2 linked regions of the Rhodothermus marinus genome follow. The main gene of each other region encodes a partner of the protein of the gene in region 2 in a complex. Links are inferred from orthologs where the notes say so. Each region holds a gene or a part of one and is shown on either strand. Other genes may lie near its edges.

What was found.
Region 1: the proteins of secY (region 2) and secA are in contact, whole or in part, in a crystal structure (PDB 3DIN), measured with the Thermotoga maritima proteins. The link is inferred for Rhodothermus marinus from one-to-one orthologs. Residues at the interface, in WP_004081795.1 of Thermotoga maritima: Glu108, Gly109, Glu110, Glu111, Ala236, Glu237, Arg238, Arg239, Ile240, Thr241, Ile242, Gln243, Tyr244, Ala245, Arg246, Arg247, Val248, Thr249, Gly250, Arg251, Arg252, Val253, Tyr254, Gly256, Ala257, Ser258, Thr259, Tyr260, Leu261, Pro262; in WP_004082002.1 of Thermotoga maritima: Glu261, Ala262, Arg263, Lys300, Ala301, Arg302, Thr303, Ile304, Ile305, Leu323, Tyr324, Asp325, Pro326, Val329, Ser330, Tyr333, Ile336, Lys340, Phe345, Val349, Glu363, Phe364, Tyr374, Ser375, Gly376, Gly377, Glu393, Ile395, Thr482, Ser483.

Annotation. Positions count from the first base shown.
Region 1 is NZ_AP019797.1:416,816-426,348, reverse strand. Bases 2,132-6,051 are described here. They hold secA (preprotein translocase subunit SecA), read right to left. Parts: upstream 5,743-6,051; coding sequence 2,332-5,742; downstream 2,132-2,331. Other genes in these bases: GYH26_RS01900 (hypothetical protein), read right to left, coding at 5,902-6,051; recN (DNA repair protein RecN), read right to left, coding at 2,132-2,305. Also shown: GYH26_RS01915 (GAF domain-containing protein), read right to left, coding at 1-522; more of recN, read right to left, coding at 569-2,131; more of GYH26_RS01900, read right to left, coding at 6,052-6,276; GYH26_RS01895 (glycoside hydrolase family 97 protein), read right to left, coding at 6,358-8,391; GYH26_RS01890 (hypothetical protein), read left to right, coding at 8,540-9,190; GYH26_RS01885 (HD domain-containing protein), read left to right, coding at 9,187-9,533. UniProt on the Escherichia coli protein: Required for protein export, interacts with the SecYEG preprotein conducting channel.
Region 2 is NZ_AP019797.1:998,983-1,007,461, reverse strand. What follows is about bases 1-2,866. They hold secY (preprotein translocase subunit SecY), read right to left. Parts: upstream 2,159-2,866; coding sequence 842-2,158; downstream 1-841. Other genes in these bases: rpmD (50S ribosomal protein L30), read right to left, coding at 2,707-2,866; rplO (50S ribosomal protein L15), read right to left, coding at 2,208-2,669; map (type I methionyl aminopeptidase), read right to left, coding at 1-831; infA (translation initiation factor IF-1), read right to left, coding at 1-20. Also shown: more of rpmD, read right to left, coding at 2,867-2,907; rpsE (30S ribosomal protein S5), read right to left, coding at 2,940-3,488; rplR (50S ribosomal protein L18), read right to left, coding at 3,527-3,886; rplF (50S ribosomal protein L6), read right to left, coding at 3,958-4,512; rpsH (30S ribosomal protein S8), read right to left, coding at 4,553-4,954; rpsN (30S ribosomal protein S14), read right to left, coding at 4,982-5,251; rplE (50S ribosomal protein L5), read right to left, coding at 5,259-5,834; rplX (50S ribosomal protein L24), read right to left, coding at 5,876-6,232; rplN (50S ribosomal protein L14), read right to left, coding at 6,265-6,633; rpsQ (30S ribosomal protein S17), read right to left, coding at 6,630-6,935; rpmC (50S ribosomal protein L29), read right to left, coding at 6,983-7,198; rplP (50S ribosomal protein L16), read right to left, coding at 7,220-7,654; rpsC (30S ribosomal protein S3), read right to left, coding at 7,709-8,458. UniProt on the Escherichia coli protein: The central subunit of the protein translocation channel SecYEG. Consists of two halves formed by TMs 1-5 and 6-10.

The sequences.
Region 1 (9,533 bases), 580 kb from region 2 along the record:
CGGCGTATCGGCAAAACGGCGCCCCAGCTCGGCGCAGAGTTGTTCCAGGTAGCGCTGATCCACTTCGGTGAAGGCGGCCGGTATGTCCGAATCGATGTCCAGCACGGCCAGCAGGCGACCTTCCGGCGTCAGCACCGGTACCACGATCTCCGACTGCGTGGTGGCAGAGCAGGCAATGTGATCGGGAAACTGATGCACGTCGGGCACGAGCTGCGTCTGTCGCATACGGGCGGCGGCGCCACACACACCCCGGCTGAACGGAATGCGCAGGCATCCGTGCGTGCCCTGGTAGGGCCCCACGATGAGCAGATCGTCCGAAACGGCCCGGTAGAAGCCGGTCCAGTGGTAGTAGTCGAAAGCGTGGTGCAGCTCGCAGGCCACGGTCGCCATGGCGGCGATCCAGTCCGTTTCGCCTTCGAGCAATGCGTCGATATGCCGGCGTACGGCCTCGTAGTGCCGGGCGCGCTCCTCGGCACCCGCCGTAACCGGAAGCAGCGTCAGTAACGTCGTGGTTTCGGCCATCATCGATTCCTGGTTGCTCTGAATTTCAGAACTTGTAGAAGCCACTTCAGGCTTCGGGCGTTTTTTCGCGGGCGGCCACCTGGCGGATCAGCTCGCGGGCGCTTTCCAGGGCAGCTTCGGTCACCTCGGCGCCGCTCATGAGCGCGGCCACCTGACGCGCCCGCTCTTCGTCCGAAAGCCGCCGGATGCGCGTCTTGGCGCGGCCGTCTTCGACCACTTTTTCGACCAGAAAGTGCACGTCGCCGAAGGCGGCAATCTGGGGCAGGTGCGTGATGGCAATGATCTGATGGTAGCTGGCCAGGTCATGCAGCCGCTCACCCACCCGGTGCGCAATGGCGCCCGAGATGCCCGTGTCGATCTCGTCGAAGACCAGGATCGGCAGGCGGTCGCTTTTGGCCAGGATCGTCTTGAGCGCGAGCATGATCCGGCTGACTTCGCCACCCGATGCCACGCGCGCCAGCGGTCGGAGCGGTTCGCCCGGGTTGGTCGTGATGTAAAATTCCACCTGGTCCATGCCGGTTGTGAAGGCCGCGTAGCGCTCGGGCTCCCGACCCGGTACGGGGATGACGATCCAGCCCTCGGGGTCGGGCCGATGCGTGAAGCGCACCTCGAAGCGGCTGTCGGGCATACCCAGCACGGCCAGTTCGCTGACGATGGCCTGTTCGATGCGCTCGGCCACCTCACGCCGCTTGGCCGAAAGGCGCTGCGCCGCCATCGAAAGCGCCTGCATGGCTTCGGCCAGCCGGCGATCCAGCCGCTCCAACGCGCCCTCGAAGTCCACGGCCAGCTCGTACTTGCGGCCGATCTCGGCGCGATGGGCCAGCACGGCCTCCAGCGTACCGCCGTACTTGCGCTTGAGCAACTCCAGCTCGACCAGCCGCGCGCGGATTTCTTCCAGCCGCTCCGGGTTGAACTCGATTCGCGCGTTGTAGTCCTGCAAAAACTTGGCGATCTCAGCCACGCTGATCTGCGCCGAACGGATCTCCTGGAGCGCCTCCTCGAAGCTCCGGTCGATCCGTACCAGGTCCTGCAGCTCGTTCCGGGCCAGCACGAGCTGATCGTGCACGGCGTTTTCCGACTCGTAGAGCAGTTCGTAAAGGCGTGCCGTGGCCTCGTAGAGCTGCTCGGCGTTTTCGAGGATGCGCAGCTCGGCTTCGAGCGCCTCCTCCTCGCCTTCCTGTGGATTGACCCGGTCGATTTCCTCGATCTCGAACGCGTAGCGCTCTTTCTGCTCCTGCAGCTCGCGGCGACGGGCCATGAGCGCCTCGCGTTCCCGGATCAGGCGGGCCACCTCTTCGTAGTGGCGCCGGTAGGTGTCGCGGAGTCCGCCCAGGCTGCCGAAGTTGTCGAGCAGTTCCAGGTGCGTTTCGGTGCGGAGCAGGCTCTGATGTTCGTGCTGGCCGTGCAGGTCGATGAGCTGCGCCGCCACCTCACGAAGGAGCTGGACGGTGGCCGGCGTGTCGTTGATAAAGGCGCGGCTCTGGCCGGGCAGGATCTCGCGGCGCACGATGAGCTGGGGCATCGGGTCGATGGCACTCGCCTCGAGCAGCGCCCGGATGCGGGGCGTGTCGGCCTCGTCGAAGACGCCTTCCACGACGGCCTTGCGGGCGCCGCTGCGGATCATTTCCGTATCGGCCCGCTCGCCCAGAATCATCTTGAGCGCGCCGATCAGAATGGACTTCCCCGCGCCGGTCTCGCCGGTGAGGATGTTGAGTCCGCTGCCGAATTCAACCTCAAGTTCCTCGATCAGCGCGTAGTCCCGGATGTAAAGCGTCCGCAGCATAGCCCACGCCGCACGTGGCGGTCAGCTCAGCGGTTGCGTCCGCAGCAGTGCTTGTACTTTTTGCCGCTGCCACAGGGACAGGGATCGTTGCGACCGATCTTTTCGCCCACGACCACCGGCTGTTCTTTGACCGTGGGATCGCGCCGCGCGGCCGAGTCGGCCGGCGACTGCGCCCGCACGTGCACGCCGTAGGAATCAACGCTTTCGTGCTGCACCCGCGCACGTGACGGGTCCAGGCGCCGACGCGGCGCGCTCGCCGGTGCGGCCGGACGCGTCTCCACCAGCGGCCCGGCCCGGAAGATGAACGAGATCGCGTCGCGGTTGATCTTGTCGAGCGTCTGCTGGAAGAGCTTGAAACCCTCGACCTTGTACTCGACGAGCGGGTCGCGCTGTCCGAAGGCCCGCAGGTTGATGCCCTCCTTGAGTTCGTCCAGCTCACGCAGGTGTTCGGTCCAGTGCTCGTCGATGAAGTGCAGCAGCGCGGCCCGTTCCAGCGCGTTGTTGATCTCCTGGCCGCGCGTGCGCAGCGCTTCGTCCACGCGGGCAACGGCCCGGAGCACGCGGCGGCCGTCGGTGAAGTCCACCACGACCCGGTCGGGCTTCTGCTCCAGCCCGTCCTGGTTCAGGAAGGCCTGCAGCCGCTCGTAGAAAGGCTCGGCCAGCATCTGGCGCTTGCGGCGGTAGAAGTCGAGGGCGGCCTGGTAGAGCCGGTCGAAGACGCCGTCGTCGCCCAGGCGGGCGAACTCTTCCGGCGTCATCTCGAAGTCGAAGGCGAACGTGCGCAGCACCTCGTCGCGCAGCCCCTCCAGGTCGCCTTCTTTGTAGTGCCGCTCGACGATCTGGCCGAGCACGTCGCGCAGCATTTCGAGCACATCGTGGCTGATACGCTCGCCCGTGAGCGCGTGCCGGCGGCGGCTGTAGATGACGCGGCGCTGCGCGTCGAGCACGTCGTCGAATTCGAGCTGCCGCTTGCGAATGGCGAAGTTGTTCTGCTCGACCTTCTTCTGCGCCCGCTCGATGCTCTTGGTCACCCACGGATGCGTGATGACCTCGCCCTCTTCCATCTTGAGTCGGTCCATAATACGGGCGATGCGGTCGGAGCCGAACAGGCGCATCAGGTCGTCTTCGAGCGAGACGTAAAACTGGCTTTCGCCCGGATCGCCCTGGCGCCCGGCGCGGCCCCGGAGCTGCAGGTCGATACGGCGGCTTTCGTGGCGCTCGGTGCCGATGATGGCCAGTCCGCCCAGTTCCTTGACGCCCGGCCCGAGCTTGATGTCGGTACCGCGACCGGCCATGTTCGTGGCGATCGTCACGGCGCCCTTCTGACCAGCCTGTGCCACGATCAGCGCTTCCTGCTTGGCCCGATCCCGGCGGGCGTTCAGCACGTTGTGCGGGATGCCCTCGCGCTTGAGCATGCGGCTGAGCATCTCCGACACTTCGACCGACGTGGTGCCCACCAGCACGGGCTGCCCCTTCCTGTGGTACTCCTTGATCTTCTGGATGACCGCGTTGTACTTCTCGCGCTTGGTGCGGAAGACCAGGTCCTCGTGATCGACGCGAATGACGGGCTTGTGCGTGGGGATGACGATGACGTCCAGGCCGTAGATCTTGTAGAACTCTTCCGCCTCGGTGATGGCCGTACCCGTCATGCCGGCCAGCTTGTGGTACATGCGGAAGTAGTTCTGCAGCGTGATCGTGGCGTAGGTCTGCGTGGCCGCCTGCACCTTGACGCCCTCTTTCGCCTCGATGGCCTGGTGCAGTCCATCGGAATAGCGGCGACCGGGCAGCACACGGCCCGTGTGCTCGTCGACGATCAGGACCTTGCCGTCCTGGACGATATACTCGACGTCACGCTCATAAAGCGTGTAAGCACGCAGCAGCTGCTCGACGGCATGCAGGCGCTCGGCCCGCTCGGCGTACCGGTTGTACAGCTCCCGCTTCTGCTCCTCCAGTTCCTTGTGCAGCAGGCGCCGATCGTTTTCCAGCTTGTTCTGGCGCTTCTCTTCGGAAAGGTCGGTGCGCTGCGCCAGTTCTTCTTCCAGCCTGCGGAGCTTTTCCCGGTATTCCTGCTCAAGCCGGGCCGTCTCCTCACCCAGGTCAGGCAAGACGAACATGTCGCGGTCTTGGCCGGCGATGCGGGCGATCTCGTCGAGACCCTTTTCGGTAAGTTCGATGGTGTGGTTCTTTTCGTCGAGCGCGAAGTAGAGCACTTCGTCGACGAAGGGCATGTTCTTGGCGTTGTCCTGCAGGTAGAAGGCTTCGGTGCGCTGCAGGAGCGTCTCGACGCCCGGCTCGGTCTTGAGCTTCATGAAGCGCTTGTTGCGCGGAAAGCCTCGCGCAGCCCGAAGCAGTGCCAGTCCGGCCTCCTCTTCCAGTTCGCTGGCCCGTTTGCGATCGCCGGCTTCCAGCGCTTTATCCCGCTCCTTCAGCTTCTGCTCGGCTTCGGCCACGAGCTGCGCCACCAGCCGCTGCTGCAGGTAGACGAGTTTTTCGATGACCGGCTTGAGCTCGGTGAAGCGCTCGTCGCCCGACTGGGGCACCGGACCCGAGATGATCAGCGGCGTGCGCGCCTCGTCGATGAGCACCGAGTCGACCTCGTCGACGATCGCGTAGTGGTGGCCGCGTTGCACGAGCTGGTCCGGATCGATCACGAAGGAGTGGTCGCGCAGGTAGTCGAACCCGAACTCGTTGTTCGTACCGTAGGTGATGTCGGCCTGATAGGCGCGGCGCCGCCCTTCGGAATGCGGCTCGTACTTGTCGATGACATCGACGGTCAGGCCCAGAAACTCATAGATCGGCCCCATCCACTCGGCATCGCGCTGTGCCAGGTAGGGGTTGACCGTCACGACGTGCACGCCGCGACCGGCCAGCGCGTTCAGGTAAACGGGCATGACGGCCACAAGCGTCTTCCCCTCGCCCGTCTTCATCTCGGCGATCTTGCCCTGATGCAGCACGATGCCGCCGAGGATCTGCACGTCGTAGGGGACCATGTCCCAGACGATCTTCTGCCCGCCGGCCATCCACTCCTTGCCCAGCATACGGCGGCAGGCTTCCTTCACGACGGCAAACGCCTCGGGCAACAGCTCATCGAGCTTACGCTCGACGCGCTCCAGCCATTCTTTTTCGAGGTCGTCCAGCTCTTCGTAGAGCCGCTCGCGCTCTTCGGGCGAGAGTTCTTCGACCTCGGCGTGGCCGTCGCCGCTGATGTCGTGCACTTCCCCCCGCAGGCGCGCCTCGATGTCGGCCTTACGCGCCTCGATGTCGGCCACGGCCTCTTTGATGCGTCGCTTGAACTCGTCGGTCTTGGCGCGCAGCTCTTCGTCGCTGAGCGCCTTGAACTGCTCGGCGTACTCGTTGACTTTATGGACAATGGGCCAGAGTTTCCGCAGCTCCCGCTCGTTGCGATCCCCGAACAGCTTTTTCAGAAAGTCAAACATGGCAATTCGCGACTCCGGATATTTACACGCAAGAACCGCGGCATCGAAATGCGACACCGCGGATAGCCGTACCGCTTAAATCGGTACCGGCAGTCTCACGCCGCCCGGAGCGGTCCGTTCCCGCCCGCGATCTCCACAGAACAGCCCTCACCACCGCGCCTACCAGCGGGGATGCTCCTCGATGGGCATCGTGCTGTACATCAGGTGCAGCAACAGACCGGACAGGTCCCAGTAGTTGGCCCGCTGCTGCTCGATGGCCGAGCGGAAACGCCAGTCGTCGAAGACGTCGTCGCACAGGTAATCGGTCGCCCGCACGAACGTAGGCCGCCCGTCGATGTAGAGCCCGACCTGCCGATGGAGCGTGACCTCCCGGAAGGTGCAGAGCCCTTTATCGCTCCGCATCTGGCGCACGGTCACCTCACCCCAGGGCGTGTCGCTTTTCCATACGTGCAGGCCGTTTTCCGACTCCTGCGCCTTGCGCGACCCGACGCATCCGCCGAGCAGCAGCGCCAGCCCGACAATCACCCACCGCATGCGTCCGAAGGTCTGGTCGAAGGTTCATTGCTTTTATGAAGTTACTGAAAAATAGGTCCCGCATGCGGTGGGCCGAGCCGCTCATTCTTCTACCGGATGGAAACGAATGGCTGTGCCGCCGCCCGGCGCCAGGCGCAGCGTCAGCACGGTCGAGGCATCGACGATCTGGCGGGTGATTTCGATCGCCAGCGGATTCGTGCGCCAGTCGGCATCCGGGGCGTCGCGGTAGATTTCCGCCACGTATTTGCGGCCGGGCTCCAGAAACGAGAGCGAGGCCTGCAACGTGCGGCCGTACTCGTCGGTGATGCTGCCCAGATACCAGTCGTCGCTGTGGCGGTCCTTGCGAACGATCGTCACGTAGTCGCCGATGCGGGCGTGCAGCACGCGCGTGTCCTCCCAGTCGACGGGCACATCTTTGATGAGCTGGAAGGCGTCGGGCCGCGCCTCGTAGTGCTCCGGCAGGTCGGCTGCCATCTGAAGCGGGCTGTAGATGACCACGTAGAGCGCCAGCTGCTTGGCCAGTGTCGTGTTGACCCGATTGTTGGGACGGTCTTCGATGAGGATGTCGAAGATGCCCGGTGTGAAGTCCATCGGTCCGGCCAGCAGCCGCGTAAAGGGGAGGATCGTCGTGTGCTCGGGCGGATTGCCGCCGTCCGCGCTCCAGGCGTTGTACTCCTGGCCGCGGGCGCCTTCACGGCTGACCATGTTCGGATAGGTGCGGCGCTCACCCGTGTCTTTGACCGGCTCGTGCGCATTGATGGCGATCTGGTAGCGGGCGGCCGTTTCAAGTACGCGCCGATGATGGCGCACCATGAACTGGCCGTGGTGCCACTCGCGATGCTCTCGGCCCTGCTCGTCGATCCAGACGCAGTTGCGGCCATGGGCCACATAGCCCGTCTTCACCATGTGAATGCCCAGCCGCCGGTAGAAAGCGAAGGCGTCTTCCATCTGGCGCTCGTAGTTCGTGATGTGACAGGCCGTCTCGTGGTGGCCGATGAGCTGGACGCCTTTTTCGCGGGCGTAGCGGGCGACCTCTTCGATGTCGAAGTCCGGATAGGGCTCAGTAAAGCGAAACTTGTCGCCGTTCTGCGTCCAGTCGCCGTCCCAGCCGACATTCCAGCCCTCAATCAGCACGGCATCGAACCCGTGACGGGCGGCAAAGTCGATGTAGCGCTTGGCGTTTTCGGTGGTGGCCCCGTGACGCGGGCCGGAGCCCCACGTAGAACGGCCGATGTGCATTTCCCACCAGATGCCCACGTACTTGGCCGGCCGCACCCACGAAACGTCGCCCAGGCGGTTGGGCGGATTCAGGTTCAGGATCGTGTAGTTGGTGATCAGCTCGCCCGCGTCGTCGCCCACGAGCAGCACGCGCCAGGGCGATCGGAACGGCGTCTGCGCCTTGACGCGCGTGCCGTCGGACCAGGGCACCAGGTCCACCTCCAGCGTGAGCGAATCTTTCGGCGCCAGCGTCATCGTGGCGTAGTCCTCCACGTCCGCCTCGTGGAAGCTCAGAAACCACCCGTCGGCCGTCTCCATCGTGACGGGCGTATGGACCGTGTCGAGCTGGCTGACGGGCGTATGGCGGTACAGATACTCGTAGCGGTTTGGATGGTAGGCCGGAATCCACCAGGCCATATGGTCGCCCGCCAGCCGGAACTCGGTCAATTCGTCCATGATGACGAACCGGTCCAGATTCGGCTGCGCCGGCCATTCGTAGCGGAAGCCCACGCCTTCGTCGAAGACACGGAAGACGATGTCCATGCGCCGGGGCCGCTCGGAAGTCTCTTCAAGCTGCAGCCGGAGTTCGTGGTAGTGGCTCCGGATGTCTTTCTTTTCGCCCCATGGCTGCGTCCAGATCGTATCAACCGTATCGCGCGCGACGCCGATGAGCCGGAACGGTCCGACCAGCGGTGGCTGCTCCTGCAACTCAAAGCCCATGCGTGAAGGAAGAATGAGCGGCAGGCCGAAGCGATCGATCCGGTAGGTGGGTCGTCCGTCTTCAAGCGTGAAGCTTACCACGAGTGAGCCGTCCGGCGAGGCTACCGAAGCCGTCTGGGCCCGGACGCCTGCAGCCAGGCTCACGATCAGCAGCAAAACCGGCAAAAACCGTCGCATAACCCTCTCTGTGTTAGCGCTTACATTCCGGTTGCTTCAATATAACGGGTTTTCGGCCGCTCGTCAATGCAAAAGCGGCGCCGGCGATTTGCAGCGGGCCGTCTTATTCCGTAAGTTCCGGCACCTCATACTTGCACCGAGCCGCCCTATGTTCATCGGACATTTCGGACTGGGCTTGGCCGCCCGTCGCGCGGCCCCACGTCCGTCGCTGGGCACGCTGCTGCTGGCCGCTCAGTTTGTCGATCTGCTCTGGCCAACGATGTTGCTGCTCGGACTGGAACAGGTTGCCATCGAGCCGGGCGCCACGCGCATGACCCCACTGCATTTCGTTGCCTATCCGTACACGCACAGCCTGCTGGCCGTGGTGGGCTGGGGCTTCCTCTTTGGCGCCGTATATGCCTGGATGCGCCAAGACCGCCGGGGCGCGGTCGTTCTGGGCCTGCTGGTGGTCAGCCACTGGGTACTGGACCTGCTCGTCCACCGCCCGGATCTACCGCTGTACCCCGGTGGTCCTCGGGTCGGTCTGGGCCTATGGAACCTGCCCGCCGTAGCCCTGCCGCTGGAACTGTTGCTGTACGTTGCCGGCGTCTGGCTCTACGTGGCTGCCACTCGTGCCCGCGATCGCACTGGACGGTGGGCTTTCTGGAGCCTGGTGGGCTTTCTCCTACTGGTGCATCTGAACAACCTGACGGGACCGCCACCTCCCGATCCGGTAGCCCTGGCCTGGTTTGCCCAGCTTCAGTGGCTGTTCATTCCCTGGGCCTACTGGATCGATGCGCATCGCGACAACCGACCATGACCGACCTGCTGATCGGCACACGATCGCTGGCGGCCTGGGAGCCGATTTTCGAGGAACTGTTGCAACGGGCCTGGGCGGACGCGTCGGATCCGGCGCACGATCTGGAGCACGTGCGGCGTGTGGTCCGGTGGGCGCGGCGTCTGGCGCTGGCCGAAGGGGCCGACCTCGCCGTGGTGCTTCCGGCCGCCTGGCTGCACGATTGCGTGCTCGTGCCCAAGGACCATCCGGAGCGTCCGCTCGCCTCCCGGAAAGCCGCCGACCGGGCCGTGGCGTTACTGCGCGAAGCCAACTACCCGGAAAACCTGCTGCCTGCCATCCATCACGCGATCGAAGCACACAGCTT
Region 2 (8,479 bases):
ATGGGTTTCTGTTTCGCCATGTGGGGATGCGATGGTCTGTTTGTAGGGCGCTTCGACTACCTCTTCGATGTAGGCAAACGTCGTCAGCACTTCCGGCCGCCCGGCCCGTACCACGACCATGTGTTCGTAGTGGGCCGAGGGCTGCCCGTCGGCCGTGTAGACGGTCCATCCGTCGTCGCCGACGCGCACCTCATACGTTCCGCGATTGACCATGGGTTCCACGCAGAGCGTCATCCCCACACGGAGCCGTCGGCCTGTACCCGGCCGCCCCACGTTGGGTACCTGCGGCTCTTCGTGCAGACGGCGTCCGATGCCGTGCCCCACCAGCGCCCGCACCACGCCGTAGCCCGCCGCCTCGCAATGCCGCTGAATCGCATGGCTGATGTCGCCGATGCGTTTGCCGGCCACCGCCTGCGCAATGCCTTTGTCGAGCGCCTCGTAGGTAACCCGGCAGAGACGGACGTTCTCCGGGTCCAGCTCGCCCACCCCGAAGGTGTAGGCGCTGTCGCCATAGAAGCCACGATACCGCACCCCGCAATCCACCGACACCAGATCCCCTTCTTTGAGCTTATAGTCGCCCGGGATGCCGTGCACCACCTGGTCGTTTACCGACACGCACAGCGTGGCCGGATAGACCAGCCGGCCCACCCGGTAGCCTTTGAAGGCCGGTTCAGCACCCTGCGTCCGGATGAAATCTTCGGCGATGGCGTCCAGCTCGGCCGTGGTCACACCCGGTCGGATGTAGCGCGCCACCTCCCCCAGCGTGCGTCCCACCAGCTCGGCGCACTGACGCAGGATGTCGATTTCTTTTTCGGTTTTGATATGGATCATAACCGGGCGTTTAGAACCGTCGTCCCCGCACGCGCGAGCCTTTCATGAAGCCCTCGTAGTGGCGCATCAGCAGATGGCTTTCGATCTGCTGCAGCGTGTCGAGCATCACCCCCACGATGATGAGCAGGCTGGTTCCGCCGAAAAAGTGGGCAAATCCCGCCGTCACGCCCGCCCGCATGGCAAAGGCCGGAATGATCGCCACGATGCCCAGAAAGATGGCGCCCGGCAGCGTGATCCGGGTCAGGATCGTGTCGATGAACTCGCTGGTCTGCTTGCCCGGACGCACCCCGGGAATGAAGCCACCCTGCCGCTTGAGCGTGTCGGCCATCTCGCGCGGGTTCACGGCAATGGCCGTGTAGAAGTAGGTAAAGAACACGACCAGCAGGAAAAACAGGGAAGAATAGCCCCAGCCCGAGATGTCCGAGAAAAAGCTCCCGAACTGCTGCATGAAATCACTGCCGGGGAAGAACGTGGCGATCGTGGCCGGCACGAACATGATCGACTGCGCGAAGATGATCGGCATCACGCCGGCCGCGTTGACGCGCAGCGGCAAATACTGCGTGACGCCGCCGTAGACGCGGCGCCCGACCACCCGTTTGGCATACTGCACGGGGATGCGGCGCGTCCCCTGCGTTACCAGCACCACCCCGGCCGTGATCACCACGAAGACGGCCAGCTCCAGCAGCACGATGAACAGGTTGTCTTTCAGCGTGAATTCGTTGTAGACGGCCTGCGGCAGGAAGGCGATGATGCTCACCATGATGATGAGCGAGATGCCGTTGCCGATGCCGTTTTCCGTGATGCGTTCGCCGAGCCACATCACGAAAACGGTACCGGCCGTCAGCACGATGACGGCGATCAGCATAAAAAAGGCCGGACTGACCACGATGGCCTGTCCGGTGGCGCCGTAGCGCAGGTTGATCGCATAGCCCACGGCCTGCAGCGCCGTGATGCCGACGGTCAGATAGCGCGTGAGCTGCGTGATCTTGCGGCGGCCCTCTTCGCCTTCACGCTGCAACTTCTGGAAGTAGGGCACCACCGCGCCCATGAGCTGGATGATGATGGAGGCGGTGATGTAGGGCATGATGCCCAGCGCGAAGATGCCGGCCTGCGAGAAGGCGCCGCCGACGAACAGGTCGATCAGGCCGAACAGGTTGTTCGTGCCGGCCTGGCGGTTGACCTCGGCCAGGATGTGGGCATCGACGCCCGGCAGCGTCACGTAGGTGCCGAGCCGGTAGACGACCAGCAGCCCGAGCGTGTAGAGCACGCGCTGCCGGAGCTCTTCGATCTTCCAGATGTTGCGAATGCTTTCCGTGAAACCCGCCATGGTCTGCTAATGGGCTGGGCGTCCTGCAGGACGCGGCTGCGCTTGCGAATCAGGCGATTACCGTGGCCGTTCCACCGGCCGCTTCGATCTTCTGCCGGGCCGAGGCGCTGAAGGCATGCGCCGAAATCTGGAGCGCCACCGACAGTTCGCCGTCGCCCAGAATCTTGATGCGGTCGCGTTTGCGGGCCAGTCCGGCGGCCACCAGCGTCTCCGGCGTGATCGGCGCCTCGGCCGAAAGCCGCCCGGCCTCGATCCAGCGGGCCAGATCGCCCACGTTGATCACCCGGTATTCCGTGCGGAACGGATTGCGGAAGCCCCGTTTGGGCACACGCCGCACCAGCGGCATCTGCCCGCCTTCGAAGTAGGCCGGAATCTTCTGGCCGGTGCGCGCCTTCTGACCTTTCGTACCACGCGTCGAGCTATGGCCACCATAGCCGGAGCCCACGCCACGTCCCAGGCGCTTGCGTTCGCGGACCGCTCCTTTTGCCGGTTTCAGTCGACTCAGATCCATTGCTGCCAGACCGTTTTGCGCACGCCAAACCGTGCGGTTATGCTTCAATTTCTTCAACGCGTACCAGGTGCTCCACCTTCTTGATCATGCCCCGGATCTGGGGCGTGTCGTCGTGGACCACCGTCCGGCCAATGCGTCGCAGGCCCAGTGCTTCCAGGGTGCGGCGCTGCCGCTCCGGATAGTCGATCACGCTGCGGACCTGCGTGATTTTCAGCTTTTTCTGTTTTTTTGCCGCCATACGTCCGTTGCCTTCCGTGGTCCGTCGCGTTGTTACCCTTCGAACACCTTCTGCAGCGGGACGCCCCGGCGCTGGGCGACCTCCAGCGGGTCTTCCAGCTGCTCAAGGGCGTTGATGGTCGCCGCCACGAGGTTGTAGGGGTTCGTCGACCCCAGCGCCTTGCAGAGCACATCGGTGATGCCAGCGCACTCCAGCACGGCACGGGCGCCGCTGCCGGCAATGACGCCGGTACCGGGCGAGGCCGGCTTCAGCAGCACGCGCGCCGCGTCCTGACGTCCGATCACCGGATGGGGAATCGTCCCGCGCCGGATCGGCACACGGATCAGGTTTTTCTTGGCATTTTCGGTGGCCTTGGCGATGGCATCGGCCACTTCACGCGCCTTGCCCACGCCGGAGCCGACCAGTCCGTTGCCATCGCCCACCACGACCACGGCGCTGAAGGAGAAGCGCCGGCCGCCCTGCACGACTTTGGCCACTCGTTTGACCGACACCAGGCGTTCGATCCACTGCTGCTGCTCTTCGGCAGCACGCTGGCGCTGTCGACGACGACCGCGGTTGTTACGATTTTTCTGCCGTGCCATAATCGTCTGTCATCCTTTGTCCGAGAATCCGGGAAGGGTCAGAACTGAAGGCCGCCTTCACGCGCGCCTTCGGCCAGCGCCTTTACCCGGCCATGATATTTGTAGGCGTTCCGATCGAATACCACCTGCGTCACGTTCGCAGCCAGCGCCCGCTGGGCCACCCGCCGCCCCACCTCCCGGCTGATCTCCGTTTTGGTGCCGGAAGGCATGTCTTTCTCAAGGCTGGAGGCGGCCGCCAGCGTATGGCCACGCGTGTCGTCGATCACCTGCGCGTAAATGTGCTTGTTCGACCGGTACACGCACAGGCGCGGACGCTCGGGCGTGCCGCGGATTTTTTTCTTCAGGCCGCGCTTGACGCGCGCCCGCCGTTCCTTCTTGCGCTTGAGTTCGTTGATCATGATCTGCCTGACAGGTTTGCCGGAAGATTGCCGACCCTCCGGGTCTTTCCGATTTCAACAGCGGACGGAGATTAGCGGCCGGCCGTCTTGCCCGCCTTGCGCCGCACATACTCGCCCACGTAGCGGATGCCTTTGCCCTTGTAGGGCTCCGGCGGCCGCAGGGCGCGGATCTTGGCCGCCACTTCCCCGACCAGTTGCTTGTCGATCCCCTCTACAATGACGATCGGGTTGCTCCCGCGCTCGCTACGCACCGACAGTTTGATGCCTTCCGGCGGCACGAAGTAAATCGGGTGCGAGTAACCCAGTGCCAGTTCCAGCATGTTGCCCGACATCGAAGCGCGGAAGCCGATGCCGATGACTTCCAGCTCCTTGCGGTAGCCTTCGGTTACGCCCGTCACCATGTTCTGGATCAGGGCGCGGTAAAGCCCGTGCATCGCGCGGTGGCGCTTCTGCTCGGTGGGCCGGAGTACCCGTACGGTTTTATCCGCGACTTCCACGGTAATGTCCGGATCCACCTGCAGCGTGAGCGTCCCTTTGGGGCCCGTGACGGTCACTACGTTGTTCGGGGCCACTTCGACGCGCACGCCGTCGGGCAGATGGATCGGCTGTCTCCCTATCCGCGACATGGTTTTTCTGGTTTAGCTGTGAAGCTGATCCGTGGCTGTTTTAGAACACGTAGGCCAGGACCTCGCCGCCAATGTGCAGCTTGCGCGCCTCCTTGTCGGTCATCACGCCCTGGGAGGTCGAGATTATGGCAATGCCCAGGCCGTTGCGCACGCGGGGCAGTTCATCGGCCCCCACGTACTGGCGGCGCCCCGGCTTGGAGACGCGCTGCAGCTCCCGGATCGCCGGATTGCCGTTCCGGTCGTATTTCAAGTAGATGCGCAGCAGGCCCTGCTTTCCGTCATCGATGTCCAGGTACCGCTGCACATAGCCCTTGTCCACCAGAATCTGGGTGATGGCCCGCTTCAGTTTGGAAGCGGGCACGTCGACGTACACCTTCCGCGCCATCTGCGCATTGCGCAGACGGGCCAGGTAGTCGGCAATCGGATCTGTAATCCCACTCATGGTCGTTGCAGTTGACTGAAATCGGGGTTACCAGCTGGCTTTGCGAACCCCTGGAATCTTCCCTTCGAGGGCCATTTCACGGAAGACGATACGCGAGACGCCGAACTTGCGCAGGTAGCCCCGAGCCCGTCCCGTCAGCGGACAACGATTCCGCAGCCGGACCGGGCTGGAGTTGCGCGGCAGCTTCTGCAGGCCGATCCAGTCGCCTGCTTCTTTGAGCTGACGCCGCTTCTCCGCGTATTTGGCTACCAGTTCGCGGCGCTTTTTCTCGCGCGCCATCCAGCTTTTTTTCGCCATAGCGCCTTTATGCTGCCTTTGCTTGAGGTTCTTCGCGGCGGACGAACGGCATGCCCAGCAGCTTCAGCAGCGCATAGGCCTCTTCGTCCGTCTTCGCCGTGGTCACGAACGTGATGTCGAAGCCGCTGATGCGATCGACTTTATCCACGTCGATTTCGGGGAAAATAATCTGCTCGGGAATGCCCAGCGTGTAATTGCCGCGCCCGTCGAAGCTGCGGTCCGAAACGCCCCGGAAGTCGCGCATCCGGGGAAGGGCCAGCGTGACAAGGCGGTCGAAGAACTCGAACATCCGGTCGCCGCGCAGCGTGACCGATACGCCGACGGGCATGCCCTTGCGAAGCTTGAAGTTCGAAATGCTTTTCTTGGCGCGGCGCACGACCGGATGCTGGCCGGTGATCAGCCGGATTTCTTCGATCGCGTCGTCCAGCACCTTTTTGTTCTGGGCCGCCTCGCCCACGCCTTTGTTGACGCAGATCTTGACCAGGCGCGGCACCTGCATCACGTTGCGGTACCCGAACTGTTTCATCAGGGCGGGTACCACCTCTTCCCGGTATTTTTTCTTCAGTCGAGGAACGTAGGTCATGGCTCCCTATTCATTCTGGGCTTTTGTGCGCGCAGCCGGCCTCAGCGGTCCAGCTCCTCGCCCGTCGTTTTCGCGTAACGCACCCAGCGGCCCCGTCCCGTAGCCGGGTCTTCCACCCATTTACGGCCGACCCGCGTGGGCCGCCCGTTGCTGTCGAGCGGCATGACGTTCGAGACGTGGATGGGCATTTCCTGCTGGATGCGCCCGCCCTGCGGGTACTGGGGGCTGGGCCGCACGTGGCGGATGCGCAGGTTCACGCCTTCCACGATGACGCGCTGCTTTTTCGGAAAGACGCGCAGGATGCGCCCTTCCTTGCCTTTATCGTTGCCGGCGATCACGCGCACCAGATCGCCTCGTTTTACGTGCAGCTTGGGTTGTTTATTTTTTGTACGCGGCATGGCCTTCTGCAGCTCTTGGGGTTAGCGGCGGCTCAGACCACCTCAGGGGCCAGCGAAACGATACGCATGAACTGCTTGTCGCGCAGCTCACGCGCCACGGGCCCGAAGATACGGGTCCCGATCGGTTCGTCCTGGTTGTTGATCAATACCGCCGCGTTGTCGTCGAAGCGAATGTAGGTTCCGTCCGGGCGGCGGTATTCTTTCTTGGTACGGACGACGACGGCTTTGACCACGTCGCCCTTCTTCACGCTCCCTCCAGGAATGACCGATTTGACCGAGGCGACGATCTTGTCGCCGACGCGGGCGTAGCGCTTGTGGCTGCCGCCCAGCACGCGAATGCAGAGCAATTCTTTCGCCCCGCTGTTGTCGGCGACCACCAGTCTGCTTTCCTGCTGAATCATGGCGTTTCTTCTCGCTGGATTTTCTTAGCCCGCTCGATAATTTCGACGAGGCGCCACCGCTTGTGCTTCGAGAGCGGCCGCGTTTCCATGATGCGGACCACGTCGCCCTCGTTGGCCTCGTTGTGTTCGTCGTGGGCCATCAGTTTCGTCGTACGCTTGATGTATTTGCCGTAGAGCGGATGTTTGACGAGTCGCTCGACGGCGACCGTGATCGTCTTGTCCATTTTGTTGCTGACGACCACGCCGATCCGCTCCTTTCGGCGTCCGCGCTGCGTTTTCTGCGTCTGCTGTTCGTTAGCCATAGTTGTCTTTCAGGGCTTGGTGAGCCGCGACCTCACCAACTACCGGGTTATTCGTTCACGGAAGCCTGCCGGGCTTCCCGGAGTTTTTCGTTGTAAATCGTCTTCAACCGTGCAATAAGCCGCCGTTTGTTGCGCAGCAGCATGGGATTTTCGAGCTGCGCCACGGCATGCTGAAACCGAAGCTGGCGCAGTTCCTGCTCTTCGCTTCGAATGCGCTGGGCGATTTCTTCCAGGCTCATTGCACGGATCTCTTTCGGCTTCATAGCCTGCGTCCCAGGTTTGGGTTAGCGTCCCTGCGGAGCGGCCATGAGTTCTGGCCGCTTGACGAACTTGGTTTTAATGGGCAGCTTGTGCGAAGCCAGTCGAAGCGCCTCGCGGGCCAGCTCTTCCGGCACGCCGCCCACTTCGAAGAGAATGCGCCCCGGCTCCACGACCGCCACCCAGAACTCGACCGAGCCCTTCCCTTTACCCATACGGACTTCGGCCGGTTTTTTGGTCACGGGTTTGTCCGGAAAGATGCGGATGTACACCTTCCCGGTACGCCGCAGCTTACGGGTGATGGCCACACGGGCCGCCTCGATCTGCCGCGACGTGATGCGTGCCGGCTCAAGCGCTTTGATCCCGAAGTCGCCAAACTCTATCTGCGTACCGCGCGAAGCCAGGCCTTTGATACGGCCTTTCTGCTGCTTGCGGTACTTGGTACGTCGGGGCATTAACATGGCTCGTACCTCCGCTTCGCTTACGGCGAGGGACTACCCCCGCGCGGTTTCAGGTTAGCTCTCTTCTTCGGCAGCGCGGCGACCGGTCCGCCGTGCACGACGCCGACGCCGACGTTCGGGCTGCTCGAAGGTCTGCTGCTGTTGCCGCTGCATCAGGGCGTTCGGGCTCAAATCCGGCTTGCCGATAATCTCGCCCAGGAAGATCCACACCTTGACGCCGATCGTGCCGTAGATCGTGTAGGCCGTCGCCTGCGCATAGTCGATATTAGCCCGGAGCGTATGCAGCGGCACGCGTCCCTCCAGGTACTGCTCGGTGCGGCTCATTTCGGCGCCCCCCAGACGGCCAGACACCTTGATACGGATGCCCTGGGCGCCCATACGCATGGCGGCCGTGATGGCCTGCTTCATGGCCCGGCGGAAAGAGACGCGACCTTCCAGCTGCTGCGCGATGTTCTGCGCCACCAGGCTGGCATCCAGCTCCGGCCGCTTGATCTCGCTGATGTTGATCTGGATCTCCTTGCCGGTCAGTTTCTGCAGCTCTTCCCGGAGCTTCTCCACCTCCTGGCCACCGCGGCCGATGACGACGCCCGGCCGGCTGGTATGGAGCGTGAGGATCACCCGCTTCGGGGTACGCTCGATCACCACCCGGCTCAGGCCGGCCCGCTTGAGTCGCGCCTGCAGATAGCGCCGGATCTCCTCGTCCTCGATCAGCTTCTCCGGCAGGTCCTTTTCCGCATACCAGCTGGAGAACCAGCCGCGGATGACGCCCAGGCGAAATCCTATCGGGTGTGTTTTCTGACCCATAATGGTTCGTTGCTACGGGTT